One region of the Terrabacter sp. P2_E3 genome, then DNA from elsewhere that is predicted to be linked to it. Evidence: riboswitches for the same ligand, from Rfam matches in the RefSeq annotation. Region 1 holds a riboswitch; each other region holds the start of a gene.

Region 1 (3,202 bases):
CCGGCGTCGCCCTTGCTGCCGCCGCCATCGCCCCCGCCGCTGGCGGCGGCGGCCCCCGCGGCCACCACCGGCGCCAGCGTGCCCGCTCGGTACTCCTCCTTCAGCCGGGCGGCCTCGCGGCGCAGGATGATCGAGGTGAGCGGGAAGCCGATGAGCCCCTGGAGCGCGGCGATGAGGACGGGGAAGACGGCGATGCTCGTCAGGCCGACGCCGAGGGCCGCCTCCTGGACGATGAGGACCGAGATGGTGCCCCCGCTCAAGGCGCCGGTGCCGGCGATCACGAAGTCGAGAGCCTGCGCATAGCCGTCGGCCGCGGAGCCCGTGATCCGAGGCCCGAAGATGAATCCGGCCAGCAGCAGGGCAAGTCCGATGCCGATGACAGTGGCGATGCCGACGAGCAGCGTCTTCCACTGCTTCTTGAAGTCGTCGAGGCTGATCATGGTGCCGAGGTGGACGATGACGAAGCCGACGACGACGCCGGCGAGCGCGAGCAGGCTCGAGCTCGCGAGGAGGTCCTCGGGGAAGACGTCGGTGAGGAAGCCGACGAAGAAGATGATCGAGGCGACGAAGAGCGAGGACAGCAGCGACCTCGTCTTCTTCGCGACGAGGTCGCTCACGGTCCAGACGAGCATGACGATGACGAACGCGAGCACCGGGTTCACAGCGGCCTCATCTTCCTCGTGGTGGCGGGCTGGTCGTCTCCCGATCGTGCCGGGGGAGCGGGCGTGCCGATTCCCCCTCCGTGGGTGATCGGCACCGATCTGCTGACCCCGTCAGCCCTGCTGCCAGGCGGGGTCGCAGGAGAGCTCGACGTTGATCCAGGTGGCCACACTCAGGTGGCGCAGCCGCTCGGTGACGGCCTGACGGGCCGGGTGCTCGATCTCGGGGGGAGGCTTCATCTCGAGCAGCTCGCGCAGCATGGTCCGGACGAAGCCGACCGGGGCCGGGAGCACCATGAGTGACACGACGATGACGAGCACCGGGTCGACCAGTGCTGAGGCGGTGTCCTTGACGTCACCAGCGGGCAGCACCGTCACGACGAGGAACCCGACGGTCCGTGGCCTCGGTGGCATCTCAGGGGGTGGTCGCCCGCTATCCCTACCAAACAGGTATGTTATCTTCTCTGCAGGTCATGAGTTCCAGCGACAAGCCCCGGCTTGCTGGGCGGCAACCCTCCTCCGCGGTGGGGTGCCCCGGGTGAGGACCAGGCGTCGACCCCTCGGTCGACGCAAGCGCGGGCTTGACGAGGGCCCCACGGACACAAGGGTTTCCCGTGACGCACACCACCGAACGGCGATCCCCCGGCCACGCCCTGTGGGCTCACCGCCGCCGGCACGTCGACCTCTCCCGGGTGAGCAGCGCCCTCTGTCGGGGCTGACGACCAGACGACCGCGTGCGCAGCGTCGCCGGCCCCCTTGGGCCCGGCTGTGGCGCGCGGCGTCCCCGTAGTCCGTCTCGACCCACCCTCACACCTTCAGGAGCCTTGCCATGCCTCTGCGCACCCGCCCCGACCGGACCACCGCCCTCACCACGCTCTCTGCGCCCGGCGCCGGGACGCCATCGACGTTCGCACCACGGACCGCCGTCAACCTCGCGGAGACGGCTCGGCGCCTCGCGGGCGACCGTGCCCTCTGGGCCGGCCTCGTCGACTTCGACCCCATCAGCCGCTACTACGCCCGGATCGCCGCCGAGCCCGACCACGAGGCCTGGCTGCTCACCTGGCTCCCCGGCCAAGCGACGGAGTGGCACGACCACGGGCAGAGCGCCGGCTCGTTCGTCGTCCTGCAGGGACAGCTGAGCGAGCGCGTCGCCGATCTGGACGGTCCCGACCGGACCCCGCAGGTCGGTGAGGACGTCGGCCGGCTGCGGCCCGGCCAGCAGCGCACGTTCGGACGTCGCTACGTGCACCACGTGAGCAACGAGGGCCCGGACCCGGCGGTGAGCCTGCACGTGTACTCCCCGCGCCTCACCGAGATGACCACGTACGCGCTCACCGGCACGAACCTCAGGCCGATCGAGCTGCAGCAGAAGGGAGTCGACTGGTGACTGGCCTCACTCCGAACGCCACGCCGATCCACCTCGCCGTCGCCCTCGACGGTGCGGGATGGCACCCGGCAGCGTGGCGCGAGCCTGGTGCGCGGCCGGCCGACCTCCTCACCGCCCGCTACTGGGCCGACCTCACCACCACGGCCGAACGCGGCCTGCTCGACTTCGTGACGATCGAGGACAGTCTCGATCTCCAGTCGGCGGACCCCTTCTCCGACGACGTCGACACGCGCACCGACCAGGTGCGCGGGCGGCTCGACGCCCTCCTCGTCGCGGCCACGGTCGCGCCCCTGACGCGGCACGTCGGCCTCGTCCCGACCGTCACGACGACCCACACCGAGCCGTTCCACGTCTCCAAGGCCGTCGCCACCCTCGACCACGTGAGCCACGGTCGTGCTGGCTGGCGGGTGCAGGTGGGTGGCACACGCGGCGAGACCGGCAACGTCGGTCGTCGCACCCTCCCCCCGATCCGACGGGACCTCGCCTCCAGTCCCGAGGGCCGCGCTGCCGTGCGCGAGCGCTTCGACGAGGCTGCCGACCACGTCGAGGTCGTCCGGCGGCTCTGGGACAGCTGGGAGGACGACGCCGAGATCCGCGACGTCACGACCGGGCGGTTCGTCGACCGGGACCGGCTGCACCATGTCGACTTCGAGGGCCGGCACTTCAGCGTCCGAGGCCCGTCGATCACGCCGCGACCACCACAGGGGCAGCCCGTCGTCACCGCCCTGGCGCACCAGACGATCCCGTACGAGCTGGCGGCCCGGTCGGCGGACGTCGTCTTCGTGACGCCGCACGACGACGAGCAGGCCGCGAGCATCCTCGGCGAGGTCCGAGGGGCAGAGGCGCGGGTCGGGCGCAACGCCCGTCCCCTCACGGTCTTCGCCGACCTCGTCGTGGTCCTGGGGAGCACGACAGACGCAGCCCGGACCCGGCGACGGCGGCTCGACGAGGCCGCGGGGTCGCCCTTGACGTCCGATGCCCACGTCTTCACGGGCACCGCTGCCGACCTCGCGTCGCTCCTGCTCCGTTGGCACGACGTCGGCTACGACGGCTTCCGGCTGCGTCCGGCCGTCGTCATCGACGACCTCGCCGCGGTCGTGGACGAGCTCGTGCCCGCGCTCCAGCGCGCTGGGGCCTTCCGGACGGCATACGACCC
Region 2 (3,202 bases), on a different contig from region 1:
CGAGCTCCGGGTCGAGAGCCGACGTCGGCTCGTCGAAGAGGATGACGTCGGGCTGGAGCGCGAGGGCTCGGGCGATGGCGACCCGCTGCTGCTGACCACCGGAGAGCTGACGTGGGTAGGCAGCCGCCTTGTCCGCCAGACCGACTCGCTCCAGCAGCGCCCTGGCCTCGACCTCGACCTCGGAGCGCTTGCGGCGCTGCGCCGACACCGGCGCCTCGACGACGTTCTCGAGGACGGTGAGGTGCGGGAAGAGGTTGAACTGCTGGAAGACGAAGCCGATGCGGCTGCGCTGGCGCAGGATGTCGCGCTCGGGCAGCTCGTGGAGGCGGTCACCCACCTGCCGGTAGCCGATGAGCGTCCCGTTGACGCGCACCTGACCCCGGTCGATCTTCTCCAGGTGGTTGATGGTGCGCAGCAGCGTGGACTTGCCCGACCCCGACGGTCCGAGGACGACCGTGACGGTGCCCTCCGCCAGCTCGAGGTCGACGTCGTCGAGCACCCGGTGGGCCCCGAACGACTTCGTGACGCCGCGGAGGTCGACGGCGGCGGTCATCGGGCGACCTCCTCGGGACGACGCGCTGCCTGGGTCGCGATGCCGGCCCACCGGGCCCGGAGCCGCTGGAGCGGTGTGGGCGGCAGCGACCGGGCGCTGCCTCGGGCGAAGTGCCGCTCGACGTAGTACTGCCCGATCGACAGGAGCGTCGTGAGGATGATGTACCAGACCGTCGCCACGAGGAGCAGCGGCACGACCCGGGAGTTGCGGCCGTAGATCACCTGCACCTGGTAGAAGAGCTCCGGGATCGCGAGCACGGAGACGATCGAGGTGCCCTTGAAGAGGCTGATCACCTCGTTGGCGGCGTTGGGCAGGATCGAGCGCATCGCCTGCGGCAGGACGATCCTCGCGAACTGGCGGCGCCGCGGGATGCCGAGCGCCGAGGCCGCCTCGCGTTGCCCCTCGTCGACGGAGAGGATGCCGCCGCGGATGATCTCGGCCGCGTAGGCCGCCTGGTGCAGGGCGAGCCCGAGCACCGCGGCGCCGAGGGCCCCGAAGAGGTCGTTGGTCTCGACGCTGCCGAAGGACGGCCCGAACGGCAGCCCGACGCTGATCGTCTGGTAGAGGTAGGCGATGTTGAACCAGAAGAGCAGCTGGACGATGAGCGGGATCGACCGGAACGCCCAGATGTAGGCCCACGCGACGGTCCGCAGGAACGCGTTGGACGACAGTCGCATGGCCGCGAGGACGAGCCCCAGGGCGAAGCCGGCCACGGTCCCGAGGACGGTGAGCTGGATCGTCGTGCCGAGAGCCCGGATGACGGTCTCGGTGGCGAAGTAGCGACCGAAGGTCGCCCAGTCCCAGCCGGGGTTGGTGACGAGGCCGTTGACGAACATCGCCAGGAGCAGGCCGACGCCGGCGACGCCGACCCACGTCCACGGGTTGCGGCGCGGGACGACGGTGAGGACCGGCCCGCCTCCGGACGGCGGGACCGAGTGGGTTGCCCGCGCCGGGGCGGCCGAGAGGGCGGACGTCGACGCTCCCGCCGTGGGCTCGGCCGGCGAAGGCGGCGAGGACGACGATGACGATGTGGTGGTCGGCGGCGCTGAGCGCCGGACCGTGGAGAGGGATGGCACGTGAGGCTCCTGGAGGGATGGCTCGGGCACCCGTCACCGAACGGGTGGCGGGGAGCGGCGGCGGCCGCGTGGGTGCGTGCTGGCGTCCGGGCCCCCCGGGGTCACCGTTGGGCCGGGCGCCGACCGGCCGGCCGAGGTCTCGGCGGCCAGGACGTCGTCAGGGACGACAGAGCGCGCTGGACACGCGGAGCAGGTCGACGTGGCGGCGGAGCACGAGGTGGGTGCTCGTCGTGCGCGCCATGTCGGCTCCTCGGTCCTGGACCCGACCACTTCGAGTCCGCGCTTGCCGTCGCCTGCTGGCGACGGCCTGGTCCTCACCCGGAGCACCCCGCCGCGGTGGAGGGTTGCTGTCCAGCGAGCCGGGGCTTGGCACTGGAACTCTTGACCTGTCGATGACACTACGAAGCCCGCCGACGCCCCGTCAATCGCCGATATGGGCGCATTCTCCCCTGCTTGGGGCTTCTACCCCGCACCGCCTGTCGAGCGAATTGCCATGTGCCACAACATCATTCGTGTGATCACCGCGATGCTTCGGCCAATCAATTCCTAGTAATTCAGTCGGAAATAAACCTGAAGCCTTCTTGCATCCTGAGACAGCGGACACGAAAGAGCCCCGGACCCACAGGGTCCGGGGCTCTTTCAGAGCGTGTCGCTCCAAGCAGTGACTGGCGTCAGTTGCCCGTCAGCTTCTCACGAAGCGCAGCAAGCGCCTCGTCCGAAGCCAGCGTGCCCTCGACCGGGGCCGGGGCGTTGCGCGGGGCGCGCTCGCTGCGGTCGGCGTCGCCGGCCTCGGCGACGTCACCGGTCGCGGACGAGTACGACGTCGCGGAGCCGGCGTTGGCCGCAGCCTCGGCGTCGGCCTTCGTCGCGGCGTCGACCTGGGCCTTGTGGGCCTCCCAGCGAGCGTGGGCGTCGGCGTACTGACGCTCCCACTTCTCGCGCTGGGCGTCGAAGCCCTCGAGCCACTCGTTCGTCTCCGGGTCGAAGCCCTCGGGGTACTTGTAGTTGCCCTGCTCGTCGTACTCGGCGGCCATGCCGTAGAGGGTCGGGTCGAACTCCGACGCCGCGACGGCCTGGTCGTTGGCCTGCTTGAGCGACAGCGAGATGCGACGACGCTCGAGGTCGATGTCGATGACCTTGACGAAGATCTCGTCGCCGACGTTGACGACCTGCTCCGGCAGCTCCACGTGGCGCTCGGCCAGCTCGGAGATGTGGACGAGGCCCTCGATGCCGTCCTCGACGCGCACGAACGCACCGAAGGGGACGAGCTTGGTGACCTTGCCGGGGACGACCTGGCCGATGGCGTGCGTGCGAGCGAAGTGCTGCCACGGGTCCTCCTGCGTCGCCTTCAGCGACAGGGAGACACGCTCACGGTCCATGTCGACGTCGAGCACCTCGACGGTGACCTCGGTGCCGACCTCGACGACCTCGGACGGGTGGTCGATGTGCTTCCACGACAGCTCCGAGACGTGGACGAGACCGTCGACGCCGCCGAGGTCCACGAACGCACCGAAGTTGACGATGGAGGACACGACGCCCGAACGGACCTGGCCCTTCTGGAGCTCCTTGAGGA
Region 3 (3,202 bases), on a different contig from region 1:
GGGGTCGGGGTGGAGGTCCAGATGCCGTCGGTCTTGAGGTTGTGGTGGAGGCGGTGTTTGGCGTGGAGGTTGCCGACGCGGGTGGGTCCGGTGGGCCAGGGGGTCTCGTGGTCGAGGTCGCAGCGGGTGGCCGGGACGTGGCAGTCGGGTCCGCGGCAGACCCCGTCGACAGCCTGGACGTGCTCGACCATGGCGCGCGTCGGGCGGTAGCTGCGGGTCGGGCGGGACAGGGCGCGGCCGGTGGGCAGGTCGACGGGCAGGGTGGCCCAGACGGATCCGGGGCGGGTGATGATCTCGCGGGCGTGGGTGGCGGTGACCCAGCCGTGGCCGGGGACCTCGCAGGCGGTGTCGGCCTCGCCGGTGGCGACCTCGAACGGCACGACGATCCACGCCAGCGCCGCCGCCTCACCCGGGATGGTCCCGGGCATGGCTCCGGATGCCGTGCTGGACGCGGTTCCGGACGCGGTTCGGGACGCCTCCCGGGGCGCCGGGTCGACGGCGTTCCCGGATGCTGCGCCCAGTGCCGCATCGACGGCGGGTCCGGGCGCGGCAGGGAGTGCTGCCCCGGGGTGGCCCGGTCGGTGCAGCAGGGCGTCGGTGGCGAGGTCGGCGCGGAGCTGGTCGAGGCTGCGGGCATCGCCCGCGCCGCGCAGCCCCCGGGCGGTGGTGTCGAGGCGGTCCATGACGGCAGCGACGCTCGCGGCGTCGGTGGTCACGGTCAGCCAGCCCATCCCGTCGTCGGTGAGCCGGCCGAACACCCCGCGCCGGGCCCTGGCGTGCGCGTGCCGTTCCTGGGCGCCGCGGGCATCGACCGACGCGACCGCCCGTCGCAGGCGGGCGGTGAAGGTGCGTTGCGGGACTGGCTGCCCGTCCCGGGACGGGGCGAGCACCGCCTGCGCGACCGACGTGACGTCCGCGTCCGGGAGCTGGGCGGTGTCGGAGACGACCTGCAGCGCCCGGTGCAGCGACAGCCGACCGGCGCGCAGCGCACCGAGGACGACCCGGTGCCGGCGGGGTTCGGTGGCCAGCGCCAGCCGGCGGGCGACCTCCCCGGCGCCGACCCCGGTCGCGAGGGCGATCTCCTCGGTGACGACCCGCTCGGGCGAGACCCGCGCGGACACCCGGGCGACGGCCCCGRCCGGGAGGGCGTCGACCTGTTGGGCCTCGATGCCGGCCAGCGCGCCGTACGCGGCGAGCAGGTCGGCCTCGAGGCGCGCCTTGGCGACCTCGAGCGCCTCGATCTCGGCCAGCACCCGCTCCCCGGCCCGCGCCAACCCCTCCAACGCCACCGCTGCAGCCGCGCGCTCACCGGCCGTCACCCGGGCAGCATCACCGGTGCGCCCCTTTCCGCAGGCCACCGCAGCACCCGGAACAGAGGCGAGTGCGGCATCGGCGCGCCAGCGCTCCAGCACCGGTCCCAGCGACCGGGACAGCCGGCCACGGTCGCCCGTCCACGCCACTCGCAGAGTCGTCCAGCACCCACCCCCCGGCACACCGGAGGACTCCACCGGTGACGGCGTGTACGGCACGGTGAGCCTCCTCTCGGTGATCCTTCGATGCATCAAGCAGAACAGGTGTTCGAACGACTTTCAAGAGGTGGACGATCCCCTGTGGACAACGAACCGCTCTGCCCTGCAAGCCATCCCGTCTGATTCGACCCGGCCCTACGCCGGTCTGAGGCCCTCGTCGGAAAGGGCCCGTCCACGATGAGGACACGCCCTCCCACGTGGCGGACACGCATACGTACACTCGCCGGTAGGTCATGAGCGCCAGCGACAAGCCCCGGCTCGCTGGCCGGCAACCCTCCAACCGCGGTGGGGTGCCCCGGGTGAAGACCTGGCCCGTCGACGCCACCCGGCGCTCGGGCAAGCGCGGAGAGCCTCTCTCCCGCACCGACCCGTCGGTGCACGGGGCCCGGTGACACGGGACCCGGTCAGCGACACGACCCAGGAAGAGCAGGACGACCGATGACCGAGCCCAACTGGTCCTTCGAGACCAAGCAGATCCACGCCGGCCAGGCCCCCGACAGTGCCACGGGGGCCCGCGCGCTGCCGATCTACCAGACGACGAGCTACGTCTTCAACGACACCGACCACGCCGCGAACCTCTTCGGGCTCAAGGAGTTCGGCAACATCTACACCCGTCTGATGAACCCGACGACCGACGTCGTCGAGCAGCGGATCGCGGCACTCGAGGGGGGCGTCGGCGCCCTCCTCGTGGCCTCGGGCCAGGCCGCCGAGACGCTCGCCGTGCTCAACATCGCCGAGGCGGGCGACCACGTCGTCGTCTCCCCCAGCCTCTACGGCGGGACGTTCAACCTCTTCAAGCACACGCTGCCGAAGTTCGGCATCGAGGTCGGCTTCGTCGAGGACCCGACGTCGATCGACTCGTGGCGCGCGGCGATCCGCCCCAACACCAAGCTCCTCTTCGGCGAGACCATCGCCAACCCCAAGAGCGAGATCCTCGACATCGAGGCCGTCGCGGCCCTCGCGCACGAGCACGGCGTGCCGCTCGTCGTCGACAACACCCTCGCGACGCCCTACCTCATCCGCCCGATCGAGTGGGGCGCCGACATCGTCGTTCACTCGGCGACGAAGTACCTCGGCGGTCACGGCACCTCGATCGCCGGCGTCATCGTCGACGCCGGCAACTTCGACTTCGGCGCCGACCCGGAGAAGTTCCCCAACTACAACACGCCCGAGGAGAGCTACCACGGGCTCGTCTTCGCCCGCGACCTCGGCGTCGGCAGCCCGCTCGGCGCCAACCTCGCCTTCATCCTCAAGGCCCGCGTCCAGCTGCTGCGCGACCTCGGCCCGGCCGCGTCGCCCTTCAACGCGTTCCTCATCGCCCAGGGCATCGAGACGCTGTCGCTGCGCATCGAGCGCCACCTCGAGAACGCCCACCAGGTCGCTGCCTTTCTCCAGGGTCACGACCAGGTCGAGAAGGTCGTGTGGGCGTCCTTGCCGGACAGCCCGTTCCACGCTCTCGCGGAGAAGTACACGCCGCGTGGCGCCGGCGCCGTGCTCTCGTTCGAGATCGCCGGTGGCCTCGAGGCGGGCAAGAAGTTCGTCGAGGCGCTGACCCTGCACAGCCACGTCGCGAACATCGGCGACGTCCGCTCGCTCGTCATCCACCCGGCCTCGACGACGCACTCCCAGGGCCCCGACGAGGACCGCCTCGCTGCCGGCGTGACGCCGGGCCT
Region 4 (3,202 bases), on a different contig from region 1:
TGGGAGCTGATGACGACGAGCTTCGCTCCACGCAGGACGCACTCCTCGGCGGCTCGCTTGAGCGCCGCGCGACCTTCCTTGGTGGCGACATAACCAACGACGATGGCCACTTTCCCGGACCTCCTTGGGACGGAAACAACCAGTGCTCGCACCGTACCCGATTACGAGGCGTCCGGCGCGTCCCGCGCGAAGTCTCACCGCGGCGTCGGCGACGCGGACGACGAGCGTGCGACAGCACCGCCTGTCGGCGAACCGCCCCGGCGCGCAGATGGGTTCAGTCGCGGAGTCGTTCGAGCGCGTCCCGTACGATGCGACCCACCTGGTCCTCCTCGATGAGGAAGCCGTCGTGCCCGAACTCCGAGGTGATGTGTGCGCGTCGGGACCCCGGCAGGGCGGCGTGCAGCTCGTCGGAGAGCCGGGGCGGGTAGAGGCGGTCGGTGTCGACCGAGACGATGGTGCACTCGGCGCGGACACGCTCGAGGGCGGCCTCGAGCCCCCCGCGGTCGCGCCCGACGTCGTGCGAGTTCATCGCCTCGGTCAGCACGACGTAGGAGTTGGCGTCGAAGCGCCTGGCCAGCTTGCCCGCGTGGTGGTCGAGGTAGGACTCGACGGCGAACCGGCCGCGGTCTCCGGCGCGCAGCGGGTCCTCACCGAGCTGGGCCTCGCGTCCGAAGCGGGTGCCGAGCTCGGTCTCCGTGCGGTACGTGATGTGGGCGATGCGGCGAGCCAGGCCCAGGCCGGTGTCGGGTCGCGCGTGGCCCTCGTAGTAGTCGCCACCCGCATAGTCTGGGTCGTTGCGGATCGCCAGCAGCTGCGGCTGGCACCAGGCGATCTGGTCGGCGGTCGCGTACGCCGTCGACGCGAGCACGATGCAGCGGTCGACGTCGTCGGGGTGCGTCACGGCCCACTCCACCGCACGCATCCCACCCATCGAGCCGCCGACGACGGCCGCGAGGCGGCGGATGCCGAGCCCGTCGAGGAGGCGTCGCTCGACGGCGACCTGGTCGCGGACCGTGACGTAGGGGAAACGGCTGCCCCAGGGTCGACCGTCGGGCGCGGGGCTCGCGGGGCCGGTGCTGCCCTGGCACCCGCCGAGGACGTTGGACGCGATGACGAACCACCGCTTGGGGTCGACCGGTCCACCGGGCCCGATGAGGGCGTTCCACCAGCCGGGCGAGGCGTGTCCGTCGCCGGCCTCACCGAGGACGTGGCTGTCGCCGGTCAGTGCGTGCTCGACGAGGATGACGTTGTCGCCGGCCTCGTTGAGCCGGCCCCACGTCTCGTAGGCGATGCGGACGTCGGGCAGCACTCCCCCGCGCTCGAGCTCGATGTCACCGACGTGGGCGAACTGCCGCCGCCCGACCGGGTCGCCGTCACGCCAGGCGCCGTCGGGCCGGCGGGGCTCCGGTGCCGTCGGGTCGACGTGGCTCGTCGCCGCACGGTCCCTCGTCGCCGAGTCGCCGGTCTGGCCGGTGCCAGCGGTCCCGGGCCGCGCACGGCGACGGGTGCTCTGCGTCCGGTGGGTGACGGTCATCGGGGTACTCCTCGGTCCTCGCGCTTGCACGCACCCGGGGACGGGGCGGCCTGGTCTTCACCCGGGGCACCCCACCGCGAAGGAGGGTTGCCGACCAGCGAGCCGGGGCTTGTCGCTGGTACTCATGACCTGCTCCAACCATACGCGAGGCCTCGCGGAGAGGCCGCGCGCCGTTCCACGACATGGACGGACGGCGCCGCCGCCGGAGACGCTCAGGCGCACTCCCGTGGCCGGAGGCCGACGTCGAGGGCGTGCCGCAGCAGCCGCCCCAGCCCGTCCTCGGGCTCCAGCTCGAGCGCACGGTCGACCGCGACCCCGGCCCGCGCACCGTCGCCGCACCACCACGCCATCGAGGCGAAGAGGGACAGGACGGGAACCGCATGATCCGCCGGCGTGAGTCGGCAGACCTGCTCGAGGCGGGACAGGACGAGTCGTGGCGTCGCAGCCTCGTCCCACTCCTCCCAGCCGCTCGGGTCGGTGCCGTCACCGAGCCACGACTCGGGAGCCGCGTCGGGCGCTGCGGCGAGGCCGGCCCGAAGGTCGAGCGAGCGCGGTCCGTCCCGGTCAACCGACGCTTCGAGCGCCGCGACGGTCCCCATGGCGTCCAGCTCGTCCAGCACCCGTCGTGCCTCGAAGACGTCGCGCGGCGGCTCGCCATCGTCCTCGTAGTCGTCCTCGTGGTCGTCCTCGTGGTCGTCCTCGTCGCTGTCGTTGTTGTCGTCGCCGGGGTCCTCGTCGTCGGTGTCGTCGTCGTGCCGGTCCGACGACGGCGGCCCCGCAGCCAGCAGCTGCAACAGCGCTCGGAGCGCGTCGGAGTCGCCCTCCTCGAGGCGTTCCTGCACGGGCGTCCCCGACCCCGCCGCGGTGTCGGGGTCGCCCGGGTCCGCACCCGATCCCGGGGAGCGACCGGGCTCGGCGCCGTCGGGTGTCCGGACGCCGGCCGTCTCGTGATCGCCCGCAGCCGGGGCGAGCCGGAGGTCTGGACCGAGCAGCACCCCGAGGAGGGCTGCGAGGTCGTCGGACAGGAAGTCGGCCGAGGCCATCCCGGGGCAGAGCCACGCCACCAGGGCGTCATGGAAGCGCGGGTCACGGAGCGGACCTACGAGGGACGGGAGCCAGTGCTCGACGCCGTACCCCTCGATCTCGCCGTGCAGCACCCCTCCCCAGGCCACGAGGGAGTCGTGGACGAGGAACTGGCGAGCCGTCGGGTCGCCGCCGTCGAGGACCCCGAGCGCCGCGCCGGGTCGGCGCCCCCGTCCTGTGGGTCGACGGCGCCGACCCCGGGCGGGCTTCCGGTCCGTCCGGCTCGCCCGGGCCGGCGTCCTGCTGAGGGAGCCACCGGCTGCCACATAGCGGCGCTGCCAGTCGTCGATCGCGGCGGCAGCGAGGTCGTGCCGGGGCTCCGTGGGGGCGAGCGGCTCGACGAGCCTCGCCAACCCCTCTCGGTCCGCCAGGACGGAGTGCCCGAGCGCCACGTAGCTCGCGACGGCCGGCACGTCCGCCTGCTCCGGGAGGAGCCAGCCCTCCGAGGGGCAGCAGTCGCACCCGACCGAGCGCCAGCGCCCCTCGAGGACCGCGAGTCGCTCCCGGACGACGACCCGGTGGTCCTCGACGCCCGTGGCGAGCGCCTCGAGCAGGGCCAGCGACTCGTCGCGCACCTGCTCGAAA

Evidence for each region. Region 1 has a riboswitch for S-adenosylmethionine ahead of AC1DW8_RS13660 (putative leader peptide). Riboswitches for the same ligand answer to the same signal wherever they lie in the genome.
Region 2: linked by a shared signal. The riboswitch ahead of AC1DW8_RS01715 (putative leader peptide) and the one ahead of AC1DW8_RS13660 (putative leader peptide) in region 1 are both predicted to bind S-adenosylmethionine.
Region 3: linked by a shared signal. The riboswitch ahead of AC1DW8_RS20095 (bifunctional o-acetylhomoserine/o-acetylserine sulfhydrylase) and the one ahead of AC1DW8_RS13660 (putative leader peptide) in region 1 are both predicted to bind S-adenosylmethionine.
Region 4: linked by a shared signal. The riboswitch ahead of metX (homoserine O-acetyltransferase MetX) and the one ahead of AC1DW8_RS13660 (putative leader peptide) in region 1 are both predicted to bind S-adenosylmethionine.

The regions. Positions count from the first base shown of each region.
Region 1 is NZ_JBFUEN010000009.1:256,648-259,849, forward strand. Features, by position in the region: gene AC1DW8_RS13650 (hypothetical protein) at 1-662, opposite strand, end outside; gene AC1DW8_RS13655 (hypothetical protein) at 774-1,073, opposite strand; SAM riboswitch class IV at 1,129-1,241, shown strand; gene AC1DW8_RS13660 (putative leader peptide) at 1,274-1,378, shown strand; gene AC1DW8_RS13665 (cysteine dioxygenase) at 1,489-2,046, shown strand; gene AC1DW8_RS13670 (LLM class flavin-dependent oxidoreductase) at 2,043-3,202, shown strand, end outside.
Region 2 is NZ_JBFUEN010000001.1:360,693-363,894, forward strand. Features, by position in the region: gene AC1DW8_RS01705 (amino acid ABC transporter ATP-binding protein) at 1-553, opposite strand, end outside; gene AC1DW8_RS01710 (amino acid ABC transporter permease) at 550-1,629, opposite strand; gene AC1DW8_RS01715 (putative leader peptide) at 1,787-1,870, opposite strand; SAM riboswitch class IV at 1,904-2,016, opposite strand; gene rpsA (30S ribosomal protein S1) at 2,301-3,202, opposite strand, start outside.
Region 3 is NZ_JBFUEN010000019.1:24,595-27,796, forward strand. Features, by position in the region: gene AC1DW8_RS20090 (HNH endonuclease signature motif containing protein) at 1-1,319, opposite strand, end outside; SAM riboswitch class IV at 1,759-1,878, shown strand; gene AC1DW8_RS20095 (bifunctional o-acetylhomoserine/o-acetylserine sulfhydrylase) at 1,968-3,202, shown strand, end outside.
Region 4 is NZ_JBFUEN010000013.1:78,533-81,734, forward strand. Features, by position in the region: gene AC1DW8_RS17445 (universal stress protein) at 1-110, opposite strand, end outside; gene metX (homoserine O-acetyltransferase MetX) at 275-1,534, opposite strand; SAM riboswitch class IV at 1,550-1,664, opposite strand; gene AC1DW8_RS17455 (DUF4192 family protein) at 1,747-3,202, opposite strand, start outside.